Regions from separate parts of the Stappia sp. ICDLI1TA098 genome, predicted to be linked through region 1. Evidence: predicted binding sites of a transcription regulator. Region 1 holds the regulator's gene; the other holds the start of a gene.
The links. The regulator LexA, encoded in region 1, represses DNA repair genes until DNA is damaged. The targets are predictions, from matches to a motif close to TGTTCNNNNTGTGTTCNG.

Region 1 (6,656 bases):
CACGCCAGGCATTCGACGTGATCATGTCGGGCGCAGCCACACCGTCCCAGATCGGCGGTTTCCTGATGGCGTTGCGGGTTCGCGGCGAGACCGTCGACGAGATCGCCGGCGCGGTGGCGACGATGCGGGCGAAGATGCTTCCGGTCACGGCTCCCGAAGATGCCGTCGACGTGGTGGGCACCGGCGGCGACGCCTCCGGCAGCTACAACATCTCCACATGCTCGGCCTTCGTCGTCGCCGGCTGCGGCGTGCCCGTCGCCAAGCACGGCAACCGCTCGCTGTCGTCCAAATCGGGCGCTGCCGACGTCCTGATGGCGCTCGGCGTCAACATCGAGGTCTCGCCGGCGCAGATCTCCACCTGCATCCGCGAGACGGGCCTCGGCTTCATGTTCGCGCCGAACCACCATTCGGCGATGAAGCATGTCGGCCCCGCCCGCGCCGAACTCGGCACGCGCACGATCTTCAACCTGCTCGGCCCGCTTTCCAATCCGGCCGGCGTGAAGCGCCAGATGGTCGGTGTCTTCGCGCGCCGCTGGGTCGAGCCGATCGCCGAGGTGCTGCATGCGCTCGGCTCCGAAGCCGCCTGGGTGGTGCACGGCTCCGATGGCCTCGACGAGATCACCGGAACCGGCACCACGAGCGTCGCCGAGCTGAAGGGTGGAGAGATCCGCAGTTTCGAGATCTCGCCAGCCGACGTCGGCCTTCCGATCTGCCGGCCGGAGGACCTGAAGGGCGGAGAGGCAGCGGACAACGCCGTCGCGCTCAAGGGCGTGCTCGACGGCGAAAAGAGCGCCTATCGCGACACCGTTCTGATGAACGCCGGCGCGACCCTGGTGGTCGCCGGCAAGGCGGGCACGCTCGCCGAGGGCGTGGCCATGGCCGCCCGCTCGATCGACGATGGCGCCGCGCTCGACCGGCTGAAGCGCCTTGTCGCCGTGTCCAACCGGGAGAGCGGCAATGACTGACATCCTCAAGCGGATCGAGGCCTACAAGCGCGAGGAGATCGCCGCCGCGAAGGCCAGTGTGCCGCAGGCGGAGATCGAACGGCGCGCGGCCGCCGCCGACGCTCCGCGCGGCTTTTACGACGCGCTTCTCACGCGGCGCCGCGCCGGCGACTACGGTCTTATTGCGGAGATCAAGAAGGCAAGCCCTTCCAAGGGGCTGATCCGCCCCGATTTCGACCCGCCCGCACTTGCCCGCGCCTATGAAGAGGGCGGAGCGGCCTGTCTTTCGGTGCTGACCGATGGACCTTCGTTCCAGGGCGCACCGGAGTTCCTCGCCGCCGCGCGCGGCGCGACTTCCCTGCCGGCGCTGCGCAAGGACTTTCTCTTCGACACCTATCAGGTCTACGAGGCGCGTGCCTGGGGCGCCGACTGCATCCTGATCATTCTCTCCGCCGTCGACGACAAAACCGCAGCGATGCTCGAGAATACCGCGCTCGACCTCGGCATGGACGTGCTGATCGAGGTGCATGACGCGGTGGAGATGGAACGGGCGCTGCTGCTCTCCTCTCCGCTCGTCGGCATCAACAACCGCAATCTGCGCACCTTCGAGACCGATCTGGCGACCAGCGAGGCGCTTGCGCCGATGGTACCCTCCGACCGGCTGGTGGTGGGCGAATCCGGCCTCTTCACGCCGCACGATCTTGCCCGCATGGGCAACTCCGGCATTTCCACCTTCCTCATCGGCGAAAGCCTGATGCGCCAGGACGACGTCGCCGGCGCCACCCGCCGGCTGCTGGCGCGCGACGACGCCGCCGCGGCCGAGTGACCTTTCGCCCGTGCAAGGGACGCATGAGCACATGACTGCCGACACCCCCAAGCTCACCCATCTCGACGACAGCGGCGCGGCCAACATGGTCGATGTGTCCGGCAAGGCCGTGACCACGCGGGAGGCGACGGCCAGGGGGCATGTGCGCATGAAGCCCGAGACGCTGGAGATGATCCGCTCCGGCAACGCCAGGAAGGGCGACGTTCTGGGCACCGCGCGCATCGCCGGCATCATGGCCGCCAAGCGCACCCATGAACTCGTGCCGCTCTGCCATCCCCTCGCCCTGTCCCGGGTCTCCGTCGACATCGAGCCGGACGACGCGCTGCCAGGCCTCAGGGTCAGCGCCACGGTGCGTCTCGCCGGTCAGACGGGCGTCGAGATGGAGGCGCTGACGGCGGCCAGCATCGCCTGCCTGACGATCTACGACATGGCCAAGGCCGTCGACCGGGGCATGGTCATCGGCGACATTCGCGTCACCGCCAAGTCGGGCGGCAAGTCCGGCGACTGGGTGCTCGACGGCGACGACCTGGAGCCCGACACGCCATGAGCCTGATTTCCGTCGAGGAGGCGCTTGCACGGCTTGTCGGCGGCGTCGAGCCGCTGGCGGTGGAAACCGTCGCGCTCGCCGAGGCGAACGGCCGCGTCCTTGCCGCCGATCTCGCCGCCCGCCGCACGCAGCCGCCCTTCGCCGCCTCCGCCATGGACGGCTACGCCGTGCGCGCCGCCGACATCGCCGCGACGCCGGCGACCCTGCGACTAATCGGCGAGGCCCCCGCCGGCCATGCCTTCGCCGGACGGGTGGGTCCGGGAGAGACCGTGCGCATCTTCACCGGTGCGCCGCTGCCCGAGGGCTCCGATACGATCCTCATTCAGGAGAATGCGACGCGCGACGGCGACATTGTGACCGCGTTGGAGAGCGAGCCCGAAGGGCGTTACGTGCGCGCCGCCGGCCTCGACTTTGCCGAGGGAGATGTGCTGCTTTGCGCCGGAACCAGGCTCGGCTTTCGCGACCTGGCGCTCGCCGCGGCGATGAACCACGCTCATCTCGCGGTGCGTCGCCGGCCGCGCGTGGCGATCCTGGCGACCGGCGACGAACTGGTCGAGCCCGGCGGCAACCCGGCTGACGACCAGATCATCGCTTCCAACGACACCGGCCTTGCCGCCTTCGTCGAGGATTGCGGCGGCGAGGCCATCCGCCTCGGCATCGCCCGCGACACGCAGCACGCGCTGGCCGAGCGCATCCAGGCGGCACGGTCGGCCCGTGCCGACATTCTCGTGACGTTGGGCGGCGCGTCGGTCGGCGACCACGATCTCGTGCAGGATGCCCTCGGGCTTGCGGGAATGGAGCTCGCCTTCTGGCGTATCGCCATGCGCCCCGGCAAGCCGCTGATGGCTGGTGCCATCGGTGACATGCGCGTGCTGGGGCTGCCTGGCAATCCGGTCTCCAGCCTCGTCTGCGCCCTGCTCTTCCTGCGTCCGTTGATCGACGCGCTCTCGGGGCTGCCGGAAGCCGGCAAGCGCGGCGCGGAAATGCTGCCGCTGGCGGCGGCGGTCGGCGAAAACGACCGGCGCGAGGACTACCTGCGCGCCAGCCTTGTCATCGGCGAGGATGGGATCGAGCGGGTTCTCCCCTTCCCGCGACAGGATTCCTCGATGCTCGCCACGTTCGCACTGGCCGAGGCGCTGGTGGTCCGCCCGCCCCACGGCGCCGCGCTCGCCGCTGAAACCCGCGTCCCCGTCCTCCGCCTCGACCGCCGCTGACGACCTCGCCGCGAAACGGCGGTTGTGGAACAAGCCGGGAACGGCTAGACTATGTTCATGATTTGTCCGGGAACATGAGTCGCCGGCGCGCGGAGCGCCGATGGGGGATGCCGCAGAATGTTGACGCGCAAGCAGCACGAATTGCTTCTCTTCATCCATGAGAGGCTCAAGGAAGCCGGCGTGCCGCCCTCCTTCGACGAGATGAAGGATGCGCTCGACCTTCGCTCGAAGTCCGGCATTCATCGCCTGATCACCGCGCTGGAGGAGCGCGGCTTCATTCGCCGGCTGCCGAACCGCGCGCGCGCGCTCGAAATCATCAAGTTGCCCGAATCCGTTTCCCCCGGTCTGGCCGCGCCGCGCAGTCAGGGGTTTTCGCCTTCCGTCATCGAAGGCTCGCTCGGCCGGCCGCGCGAGACCGCCCCGCCCGCGCCTGTCACCGAATCGGAGAATATTTCCATTCCCGTGATGGGGCGAATTGCCGCCGGCGTGCCGATCGAGGCGATCCAGACCCACAGCCACACGATCTCCATGCCGGCCGACCTTCTCGGAAACGGCGAGCATTACGCACTCGAGGTGCGCGGCGATTCGATGATCGAGGCCGGCATTCTCGACGGCGACACGGTGGTGATCCGCCGTTCCGACAGTGCCGACAGCGGTGACATCGTCGTGGCCCTTGTCGACGACGAGGAAGCGACGCTGAAGCGGTTGCGCAAGAAAGGCGCGTCGATCGCGCTGGAGGCGGCGAACCCTGCCTATGAAACGCGCATCTTCGGTCCCGGCCGGGTGAAGGTTCAGGGCAAGCTCGTCTCGCTCTTCCGTCGCTACTGAGCGACAGGAACCGATGGCGTCCACGGACGGCGCCAGCGATAGGAAGGCACTGCCGTCACCCGCAACGCCGGGTGACCTTGCCCCTTTGCCCCCGATCCAGACAAGGAGGCGGAGGGCACGCCTGTCGCTTGCATCGCGCGCATCGGCGTTGCAGTTGCATCTGCCCGCACCTGCCGCTGCCGCGTATCTTGCGCCTCACTCTCCTCTATCCGCCTCCCCCCGGTCTGCTTTCCCCCCAGTTGCTCTGCCTGCTCTCCCTCTGTCTGTCCGCCTTCTCCTTGCCGCGCGCGAGGGCGACCTGCCCTCTTCTCGACGGAGATCGCAGCGAGGCTGGCGGCCGGCCCTGGAGGCTTTTCGTCCAGGTCGTCATCGCTGGCATTCCCGAGCGAAACACCGACGCGGGCCGGCGGGCCGATGCTCCGCTGCCCCGGTTCGGCCGCACTGCCCTGCCGGGCCGGCCTCGCAGGTTCCTCAGTGCCGACCGACAGGGTGGCGGCCTCTTCGCGACCAGGTTCCGCTGCGGTCTCGTCGACGTCAAAATAGAGCGCCGTGGCGCCGTCACGCGCAAGGCGCGGGCCGTCGAAGATCCAGCGCGCCGCGCAATCGGTCGGCGCCTGCAGCGGCGTGACGAGAATGTCGGCGCGCTCGCAATCCTCGGCAAGCCCCTCCGGCGCGCGCGTCAGCGCCACGACAAGCGGCGAGCCGGACGTTGCCGCATGGGCGGTTGCCACGCACCCGAGAGCATCGCAATTCATGCGCCCGCGCGTCAGGTGGCGTTCGGCAAAGGACTTCGGCCCCACCCCGTCGGCGCGCAGCCACATTTCGCCGGCAAAGCCTGTCGGCCGTGCCGTCACCATCAGCCGCCCCGCCGGATCGCGCAGCGCGACATGGCGACCGTTCTCCGCAATCAGCATGTCCGGATGCCGATCGACCGACTGCAGCCAGATCGCCAGCGCCAGTGGAACCCCGGCAAGCTTGCGTGTGCCACGCGGGGCCAGGCAAAGGAGCGCGCCCGTCGTCACCACCAGCAGCGTGGCGATGAGCGACGGCGCGCCAACGATGCCGTCCCCCGGCGTCCGCTCTGCCGCCCATCGCGACATGGCGACGACGAGATCGAGTCCGGCCCCCATCGCGGCAAGCGGCAGCAATTCGAGCCCCAGCGGCATCAGCGCCAGAGACAGCACCGCGAAAGGCATGACGACGAGCGTCACCACCGGCATCGCCAGGAGATTGACGAGAGGACCGAGCGGCGCGACCCGGTGGAAATGATAGGCGCCGATGGCGCCTGTCGCGGTGCCGGCGATCAGCGAGGTCAGCAGGATCGCACCGAGCCAGCGGGTGGAGACGCGCAAGCCGCTCACCGCCACCGCCGTAACGCCCGCGCCGCCACCGTCGGGCTCGCGCCGCGCCGGGCTCCGGCGGGCCAGCAGTTCCTCATAGGCGGCGATCAACGCGACGACCGCGGCAAACGACATCTGGAGCCCCGGATCGAGCAGCGCTTCCGGCGTCGCCACAAGGATCACGAGCGCTGCAAGCGCGGCATTGCGCAAGGTGAGCGCCCGTCGGCCGACCAGCCTGCCCATCAACACCAGAACGGTCATCGCGAAGGCGCGTTGGGTGGCGACCGAGGTTCCCGAGACGAGCAGATAGAAGGTCGCCGCCGCCAGTGCCGCGCCCGACGCCCAGATGTCTATGGGCTGTTCGTCCGCGAGCTTGCGCGAAAGCGCCAGACCAGCGCGTGCGACGAAAAACACCGCCCCCGAAAAGAGCGCCATGTGAAGGCCGGAGATCGCCAGGATGTGGGCCAGGCCCGCCGTCCGCAGTACCTCGGTGACATCTGGCGGAATGGCCGTTCGGTCGCCGACGATGAGCGCGACGGCCAGCGCGCCTGCGACCGTCTCCCCGAGTGCCGCCTGGACGCGGCCGGCGATCGTCATGCGCAACGCCCCGAGCCCCGCCTTGAGGCGCAGGAGCAGCGGGGCGGTTCCAAGATCAACCCGCTGCGGAGCGCCGAATGCGAAGCCGGTCGCCCCGATCCCGTCGAAAAAGGCGCGGAAGGAATAGTCATAGCTTCCCGGCATCACCGCCCCGGGCGGCGGCATCAGCCGGGCACGCACCCGCACGCCATCCGCGACGCGCAAGGGCGCATCGAGACGCGAGCGCACCGTGACCCGCACACGTTCCGGCATGACATCCGCCCGAAGTCCCTTGGCCGCGACGACCGCGACCTCGAGACGGACACCGCTTTCGGTCTCCTCCACCGTGGCGACAAAGCCCTCAAGCGTCACCGTTCGCGC
Region 2 (6,656 bases), on a different contig from region 1:
TGTCGTTCCACCTGGAAAGCGAAGGCCAGCGGCTGCTCGTGTGGGGCGACGTCGCCAACCACTTCGTCGTTTCCGTGCAGCGGCCGGACTGGCATGTGCGCTACGACATGGACAAGGCGCAGGCCGCAGCGACGCGCAAGCGGATCTTCGACATGGCCGCCGCCGACCGCCTGCCGGTCATCGGCTATCACATGCCGTTCCCCGGCATCGGCTACATCCAGTCCTCCGGTGAGGGCTACCGCTGGGCGCCGGAGACCTATCAGTTCGAACTGTGAGGGCGCGGCGGACCGCCGCCGCCCCACCCGCCTGGCCTCCCCGGCCCCCGGAGCGATCCGGGGGCCTTTTTCGTTTCGCGCGGAGCCGCACTCAGGGTCTGGTCGCCCGTCCGGCCGCCAGATCGTCATGCCCGCCCCCTGTCATGAATAACAGGGATTTCGGAACGTAGTTTTTCCGCCGGCCGAAATCATCAATGTGACGCTGCGTTTTTATCATCTGTAATTATTACAGTAACTCGAGATCACATTTCAGTCACATCTAGGTTCCGCCACGATCATTCCCCACTGTTACCCCTTGACAGCCTATTTATCGCCCGCACCGACCGCCACCTTGCTTCACATGGACGGCACCACCGCCGGCCTGCGGTCTCCCAGTCCCAACGGGGAGACCGGCAGACTGACCAAAAGGAGGCACCCATGAAGAAGACGATCATCGCGCTTGCCGCTCTCACCTCGTTCACCGGCGCGGCCCTTGCACAGGCCCCGAGCTTCGCGGAGATCGACGTCGACCAGAACGGCGAACTCTCCATCGCGGAGCTCGCGACGGCGATGCCGAATCTCACCCAGGAGGCCTTCAACACAGCGGACGCGGACGGCAACGGCTCGCTTTCCGAGGCCGAGTTCGAGGTGCTCACCTCCAACAGCGGCGGCTAACCGGCGCTGCGAGACAGGCTCCGCCTCCCACTCGTCCCACGTGGGAGGCGGGGCCTGCCCCTTTTTTCAGCTTTCCAGAAGTTCTCCCCCTGCCAATACCTCCCCCGACGCACCTGCCGCCCCTCCGGGCGGCATTTTTTTGGGCCCCCGAAATTCGCGTGGGCGCGCGGAATGCCTCAGTCCAACAGGACCGGGCCAACTCCGTCTTTTCCCAACACATCCTCGGGGTTGCGCAGCGGGCAAGCCTCCATGGAAAGGCATCCGCAGCCGATACAGCCCTGCAAGTCGTCACGAAGCTGACTGAGCGCCCTTATTCGTTGCTCCAGCCGATCTTTCCAACTCGCGGAGAATACGCGCCATTCCTGAGCAGTGGGCGCGCGGTCTTCGGGTAGGGAAGACAGCGTTTCCTTGATCTCGGCGAGAGAGATCCCTGCCCGCTGCGCTATTCGGATAATTGCGACAAGCCGAAGGAGGCCGCGTGGATACCGCCGCTGATTGCCTGCGGTCCGGCGCGATTTGAGCACACCTTTTTTCTCGTAAAAGTGCAGGGTCGATATGGCGACGCCCGAGCGTCTGGCCATCTCTCCGACAGTCAGTTCGGTTTTCATGCTGGCACCTTGGCAAACCTCGACATTACTTCAGCTTATCGCGACATCCGTGCGACCGGGCAAGCACATTCCGTACGGCCAGAGCGCGCAAGGATTCCCCTTGACCTAAACCATAGTCGAGGTCGTACAAGCTCGCTCCACAGCGACCACAAAGCCAGAAGACGAAAAATGTCATCCAATTCCATTTCCGGTTCTCCGCCCCCCGCTCGCGGAGATGTCGAGGCCAGGGCCAACTGGCCTGCGGTCTTCACGTTGTCCTTCGGGCTCTTCGGCCTTGTGACCACCGAACTTCTCCCCATCGGTCTCATCACGCCCATGGCGTCCGAGCTTGGCGTCAGCGACGGCGCCGCCGGCCAGGCCGTTACCGCCACGGCGATCATCGCCGCCGTGGCGGGCCCGCTGCTCGTTCTCGGATCGGGACACCTCGACCGGCAAAGACTGGTCCGAATTCTGGGTATCCTGTTCTTCGTTGCCACTTCGATGTCTGCACTGGCCCCCAGCCTGCCTGTGCTGCTTGCCGCGCGCGCCTTGCTGGGCGTTGCGCTTGGCGGGACATGGGCCATGGCAATCGCATTGACGATGCGCCTCGTGCCGGGTGGAAAGGTTCCTCTGGCCCTGTCCATCATCTTCACCGGCGTATCCGTCGCGAACGTCATTGCCGCACCTATCGGCGCCTATCTCAGCGATGTCCTGAGCTGGCGCGCCGCCTTCTTGATGGCCGCGGCCGTCGCTTTCATCGCCCTTGCCGGGCAGGTTTTGACGATCCCCAGGCTTCCGACAGCCACCCCGCCCAGCATCGCGTCGTTCCGGATGACCTTGAGCCGCCCGGCAGTGCTGACAGGCCTGACAACCGTGTTCTTCGTCCTTTGTGGAAACACGGCCGGCATCTCCTTCGTCCGGCCCTTCCTGGAAGCCGGCCCGCAGCTCGACGTAAAGACGATCTCAATCGTGCTGCTGACCTTCGGTGTCGCCGGTTTCTTCGGAAACCTGATCGGCGGAGCGCTGTCCTCCCGCAGTCCCGCTCTGACTGCCGCCGGCGGGGCGCTCGTCATCGCGGCTGGAACGACAGTTCTGGCCAGCCAGGGGAGCACGACGCCCATCATCTTCGTCGCAACCGCGATCTGGGGGCTCGGCTTCGGAACGTTCCCGGTCGCGATATCGAGCTGGAATGCCCAGGCAGCGCCCGATCAGGCCGAAACTGCGGGGGCGCTTCTGTCGACAGCCTTTCAAGTTGCCATCGCGAGCGGTGCCGTACTTGGCGGCCTCTTGCTGGAAGGACTTGGCGCGGTCGCCCCGATCTACAGCGCCGGACTTGCTGCCGTGACCCGCGCGTCCGTCATGCTCTTTATTGGCGGCTCGACGGAGCGACCGCGCCCGACCTGCTAACGCCGGCGGCCGCATTGCACGACCCCATGGCATGGCCGCCCGCTCTACAGCGCGCGGCCATGCTGTCGCCATAGCCTCAGATCAGGCACCGGCTTCAATGGCGCAGCTTTGTCTCGCATAGCCGCCTACACAGAAAGCGAGCGTCCGTCACTTTTCCATGGCCGCCGGTGCTGCAGGTCTTCTGGCACGCCCCTCCACGGGTCTCTTTTCAGCGCTATTTGTTCCTGATATGTTCACACTATTAGGCGTGACTCAGGCTGATGCCGATCAGGAGCAGACAGGCAATGCAGACGGGCAGGACGCAGCGTCCTCTTTCCCCTCCTCTTCCCCCGGCGCCGGAGCCCGGCGCGCCGCCCGCCGGCGATGCCCGCGGCGCATCCGGACGCGGCGCGGGCCTCAACATGGCCGGGCGCTACGAGCGGGAAAGCAGCGAGATCTTCGACGACGGCTGGGGAACGCTCGACGAGATCGAAACCCTGCGCACCCACGTCCACGAGGAGCGCGCGCGAACGATCATCACCCGCAACGAATCGCCCGACATTTCCTTCGACCGCTCGATCAATCCCTATCGCGGCTGTGAGCACGGGTGCGTCTACTGCTTCGCCAGGCCGAGCCACGCCTATGTCGGGTTGTCGCCAGGACTCGACTTCGAAAGCCGCCTGACCGTCAAGCCCAACGCGGCGGAGCTGCTCGAGCGGGAATTGTCGCGCCCCGGCTACGCGCCGCGCACCATCGCCATCGGCACCAACACCGACCCCTATCAGCCCATCGAGCGCCAGTGGAAGATCATGCGCGAGATCCTGACCGTTCTCGACCGCTGCAATCATCCTGTCGGCATCGTCACGAAGTCGGCGCTGGTGCTTCGCGACATCGACATTCTGGGCCCCATGGCAGAGCGCGGCCTGGTCAAGGTGGCGCTCTCGATCACGACGCTCGACCGCAAGCTGGCGCGCACGATGGAGCCGCGCGCCGCAACGCCCGAAAAGCGGCTCGCCGCCATCCGCGGCCTGTCCGAGGCGGGCATACCGACAAGCGTGATGGTTGCCCCCGTGATCCCGGCGCTCACCGATTCGGAAATGGAGCGGATCCTGGAGAGCGCCCACGAGGCAGGCGCGCGCGAGGCGGGCTACATCCTGCTGCGCCTTCCTATCGAGGTAAGCCCGCTCTTCCGCGACTGGCTGTTGCGGCACCGCCCCGACAGCTATCGCCATGTCATGAACCTCGTGCGCTCGATGCGCGGCGGCAAGGATTACGACGCGCAGTGGCAGAAGCGCATGAAGGGCGAGGGCCCCTATGCCGAGCAGCTTGGCCGCCGGTTTCAGCTCGCGGCAAAACGCATCGGCATGAACGCCAAGCGGCGGGCGCTGAACAAGGACGCCTTCCTCGCGCCGCGCGCGGGCGGCGTCCAGCTGCAACTGTTTTGACCGCAGCGTCGTGACCGGCTTGCCGCACCTCCGCGCAGCGATGCCCGTACTTGTCTTTGCCGGCGTTTCGCGGCAGGAACGTCAGATGAGGCACGCTCCCCCCTATCCCGACGCGCAGGCATGACCCTTCGCGGATCCATGCCGCTCTTCGACCGGCTCGAGATACCTGACGCCATCGACCCCGGTGCGGAAGCCCGGATCGCGGCACGCTTCGACAATCGGCTCGCGGGCATCGACGAGGCCGGGCGCGGGCCCTGGGCCGGACCGGTCGCCGTGGCGGCGGTAGTCCTCGTACCGGGCGACGTGCCGGACGGTCTCGCCGATTCCAAGGTGCTCAAGGAGGCCGAACGCGAAAGGCTCTTCGAGGAGATCTGCGCACGCGCCCATGTGGCGCTTGCCTATGCGGCACCGGAAACCATCGACAGGCGCAACATTCGCGCAGCGACCCTGGCTGCCATGGCGCGCGCGGCACGCGCCCTTCCACTGTCCCCGACCTTTTGCCTGATTGACGGACGCGACGTACCGCCGGGGCTTCCTGTTCCGGGCGCAGCCGTCGTCAAGGGAGACGGCCGGCTGATGTGCGTCGCAGCCGCTTCCATCATCGCAAAGGTCGCGCGCGACCGGCTGATGAAGCGCATGGCGACCCATTGGCCCGCCTATGGCTTCGACGGCCACAAGGGCTACGGCACGGCCCGACACGCCGCCGCGCTTGCCGAGGCCGGCGTATCGCCGCTGCACCGGATGAGCTTCCGTCCGGTCGCTGCTGCAGCCGCGGCCGGCAAAGCACCCGACAAAGACCGCTGACGGCGGCCGCATCGCCCCCGCAAGACAGTTCCCTGAAAAGACAGCGCACTGAAACGCAAAAACGGCCCCGAAGGGCCGTTCGCGTTTTCGCGTCCGCGCGGGCGCCAGGCACCCGGGGGCGAACTCAGTTCAGACGGGTCTTGACCGCATCGATGCTCTCGGAGAGCAACTTCTCGCTGACCGCGCCGGTGACCTTCTTCGACAGAATCGCACGGGCGGCCTCGATGGCCAGGTCGGAGGCGCGTGCCTTGACCTCGGCAATCGCCTGCCCCTCGGCCTGCGCGATCTTCTGCTCGGCGGCAACCGTGCGCCGGGCGATCATCTCCTCGAGGGCGGCATTCGCCTCGACCGTCATGCGGTCCGCCTCGCGCTTGGCCTCGGCAATGATGCCCTCGGCCTCGCCTTCGGCTTCCTGACGACGACGCTGATAGTCGGCGAGGAGAGCCTGCGCCTCCTCACGCAGCTTGCGCGCGTCGTCCAGTTCCTTGCGGATCGTGTCCGCCCGCTTGTCGAGCGAGCTTCCGATCATGCCAGGGACCTTGAAATAGGCCAGCACGACAAAGAACAGAATCAGGCCGACCAGTGCCCATGCTGTGGCGTCCATCAGCGCGTCCTCACTTCATCGCCGCGTCGACGGCGGTGTTAAGTTCCTTCTCCGTCGGCGCCTTTCCGATCAGCGTCTCGACGAGAGCGGAAGTCGTCTCGGTCGCGATTTCGCCGACGCTGGCGAGCGCGGAGGTCTTGATCTCGGCAATGTGCTGCTCTGCGGCAGCCAGCTTCCCGGCAAGATCTTCCTCGGTCTGGTGACGGCGGCTGTCGACCTCGGTCTTGAGCTTGTCGCGCGTCTCCTGGGCGATCTTGTGCGCCTTGTCGCGTGCCTCGGCGAGCGCCTGCTCGTAGGCGGCGATGGCGGCGTTGCTCTCCTCGTTGAGGCGGTTCGCCTCGGCGACGTCGCCCGCGATGCGATCGCGGCGGTCCTCGAGGATGCCGCTGAGCCGGGGCAGCGCCACCTTGCTCATGATCCAGTAGAGAACACCGAAGGTGATCGCCAGCCAGAGCAGCTGAGACGCGAAGGTCGAGCCGTCAAAAGGCGGAAAGGTGCCGACCGAATGCTCGTCGGCCGGGATCTCGATAACAGCGTGGGTATTGACTTCGCTGTGGGTCTCGGCGCCGGTCGTGGCCATGTTCATCTCCAATGCCGCAGCCATGCAAACACCGCGCCTTGCGCGGTGCGCCAGCCGGGCGCGGCTGCGCGCCCGGCTGGAAAGTTTGCGTCGCTGACGCGTGTCGCGATCTTAGACGGCGAACAGCAGGAGAAGAGCGACGAGCAGCGAGAAAATGCCGAGCGCCTCGGTCACGGCGAAGCCGAGGATGAGACGACCGAACTGGCTGTCGGACGCAGACGGGTTGCGCAGCGCGCCGGACAGATAGTTGCCGAAGATGTTGCCAAGGCCGAGGGCGGCGCCGCCCATGCCGAGACATGCGAGACCGGCACCAATGTACTT

Region 2: a site for LexA is predicted at 3,143-3,160, ahead of ACSLUQ_RS11325 (PA0069 family radical SAM protein). Genes of this name have one in related genera too.

Annotation. Positions count from the first base shown of each region.
Region 1 covers NZ_JBTZBT010000001.1:1,391,677-1,398,332, reverse strand. The annotation lists gene trpD (anthranilate phosphoribosyltransferase) at 1-965, shown strand, start outside; gene trpC (indole-3-glycerol phosphate synthase TrpC) at 958-1,770, shown strand; gene moaC (cyclic pyranopterin monophosphate synthase MoaC) at 1,802-2,317, shown strand; gene ACSLUQ_RS06270 (molybdopterin molybdotransferase MoeA) at 2,314-3,531, shown strand; gene lexA (transcriptional repressor LexA) at 3,649-4,359, shown strand; gene ACSLUQ_RS06260 (ComEC/Rec2 family competence protein) at 4,353-6,656, opposite strand, start outside.
Region 2 covers NZ_JBTZBT010000002.1:211,422-218,077, forward strand. The annotation lists gene ACSLUQ_RS11305 (MBL fold metallo-hydrolase) at 1-275, shown strand, start outside; gene ACSLUQ_RS11310 (hypothetical protein) at 693-929, shown strand; gene soxR (redox-sensitive transcriptional activator SoxR) at 1,106-1,537, opposite strand; gene ACSLUQ_RS11320 (MFS transporter) at 1,706-2,923, shown strand; gene ACSLUQ_RS11325 (PA0069 family radical SAM protein) at 3,208-4,347, shown strand; gene ACSLUQ_RS11330 (ribonuclease HII) at 4,468-5,151, shown strand; gene ACSLUQ_RS11335 (F0F1 ATP synthase subunit B) at 5,276-5,755, opposite strand; gene ACSLUQ_RS11340 (F0F1 ATP synthase subunit B) at 5,766-6,359, opposite strand; gene ACSLUQ_RS11345 (F0F1 ATP synthase subunit C) at 6,447-6,656, opposite strand, start outside.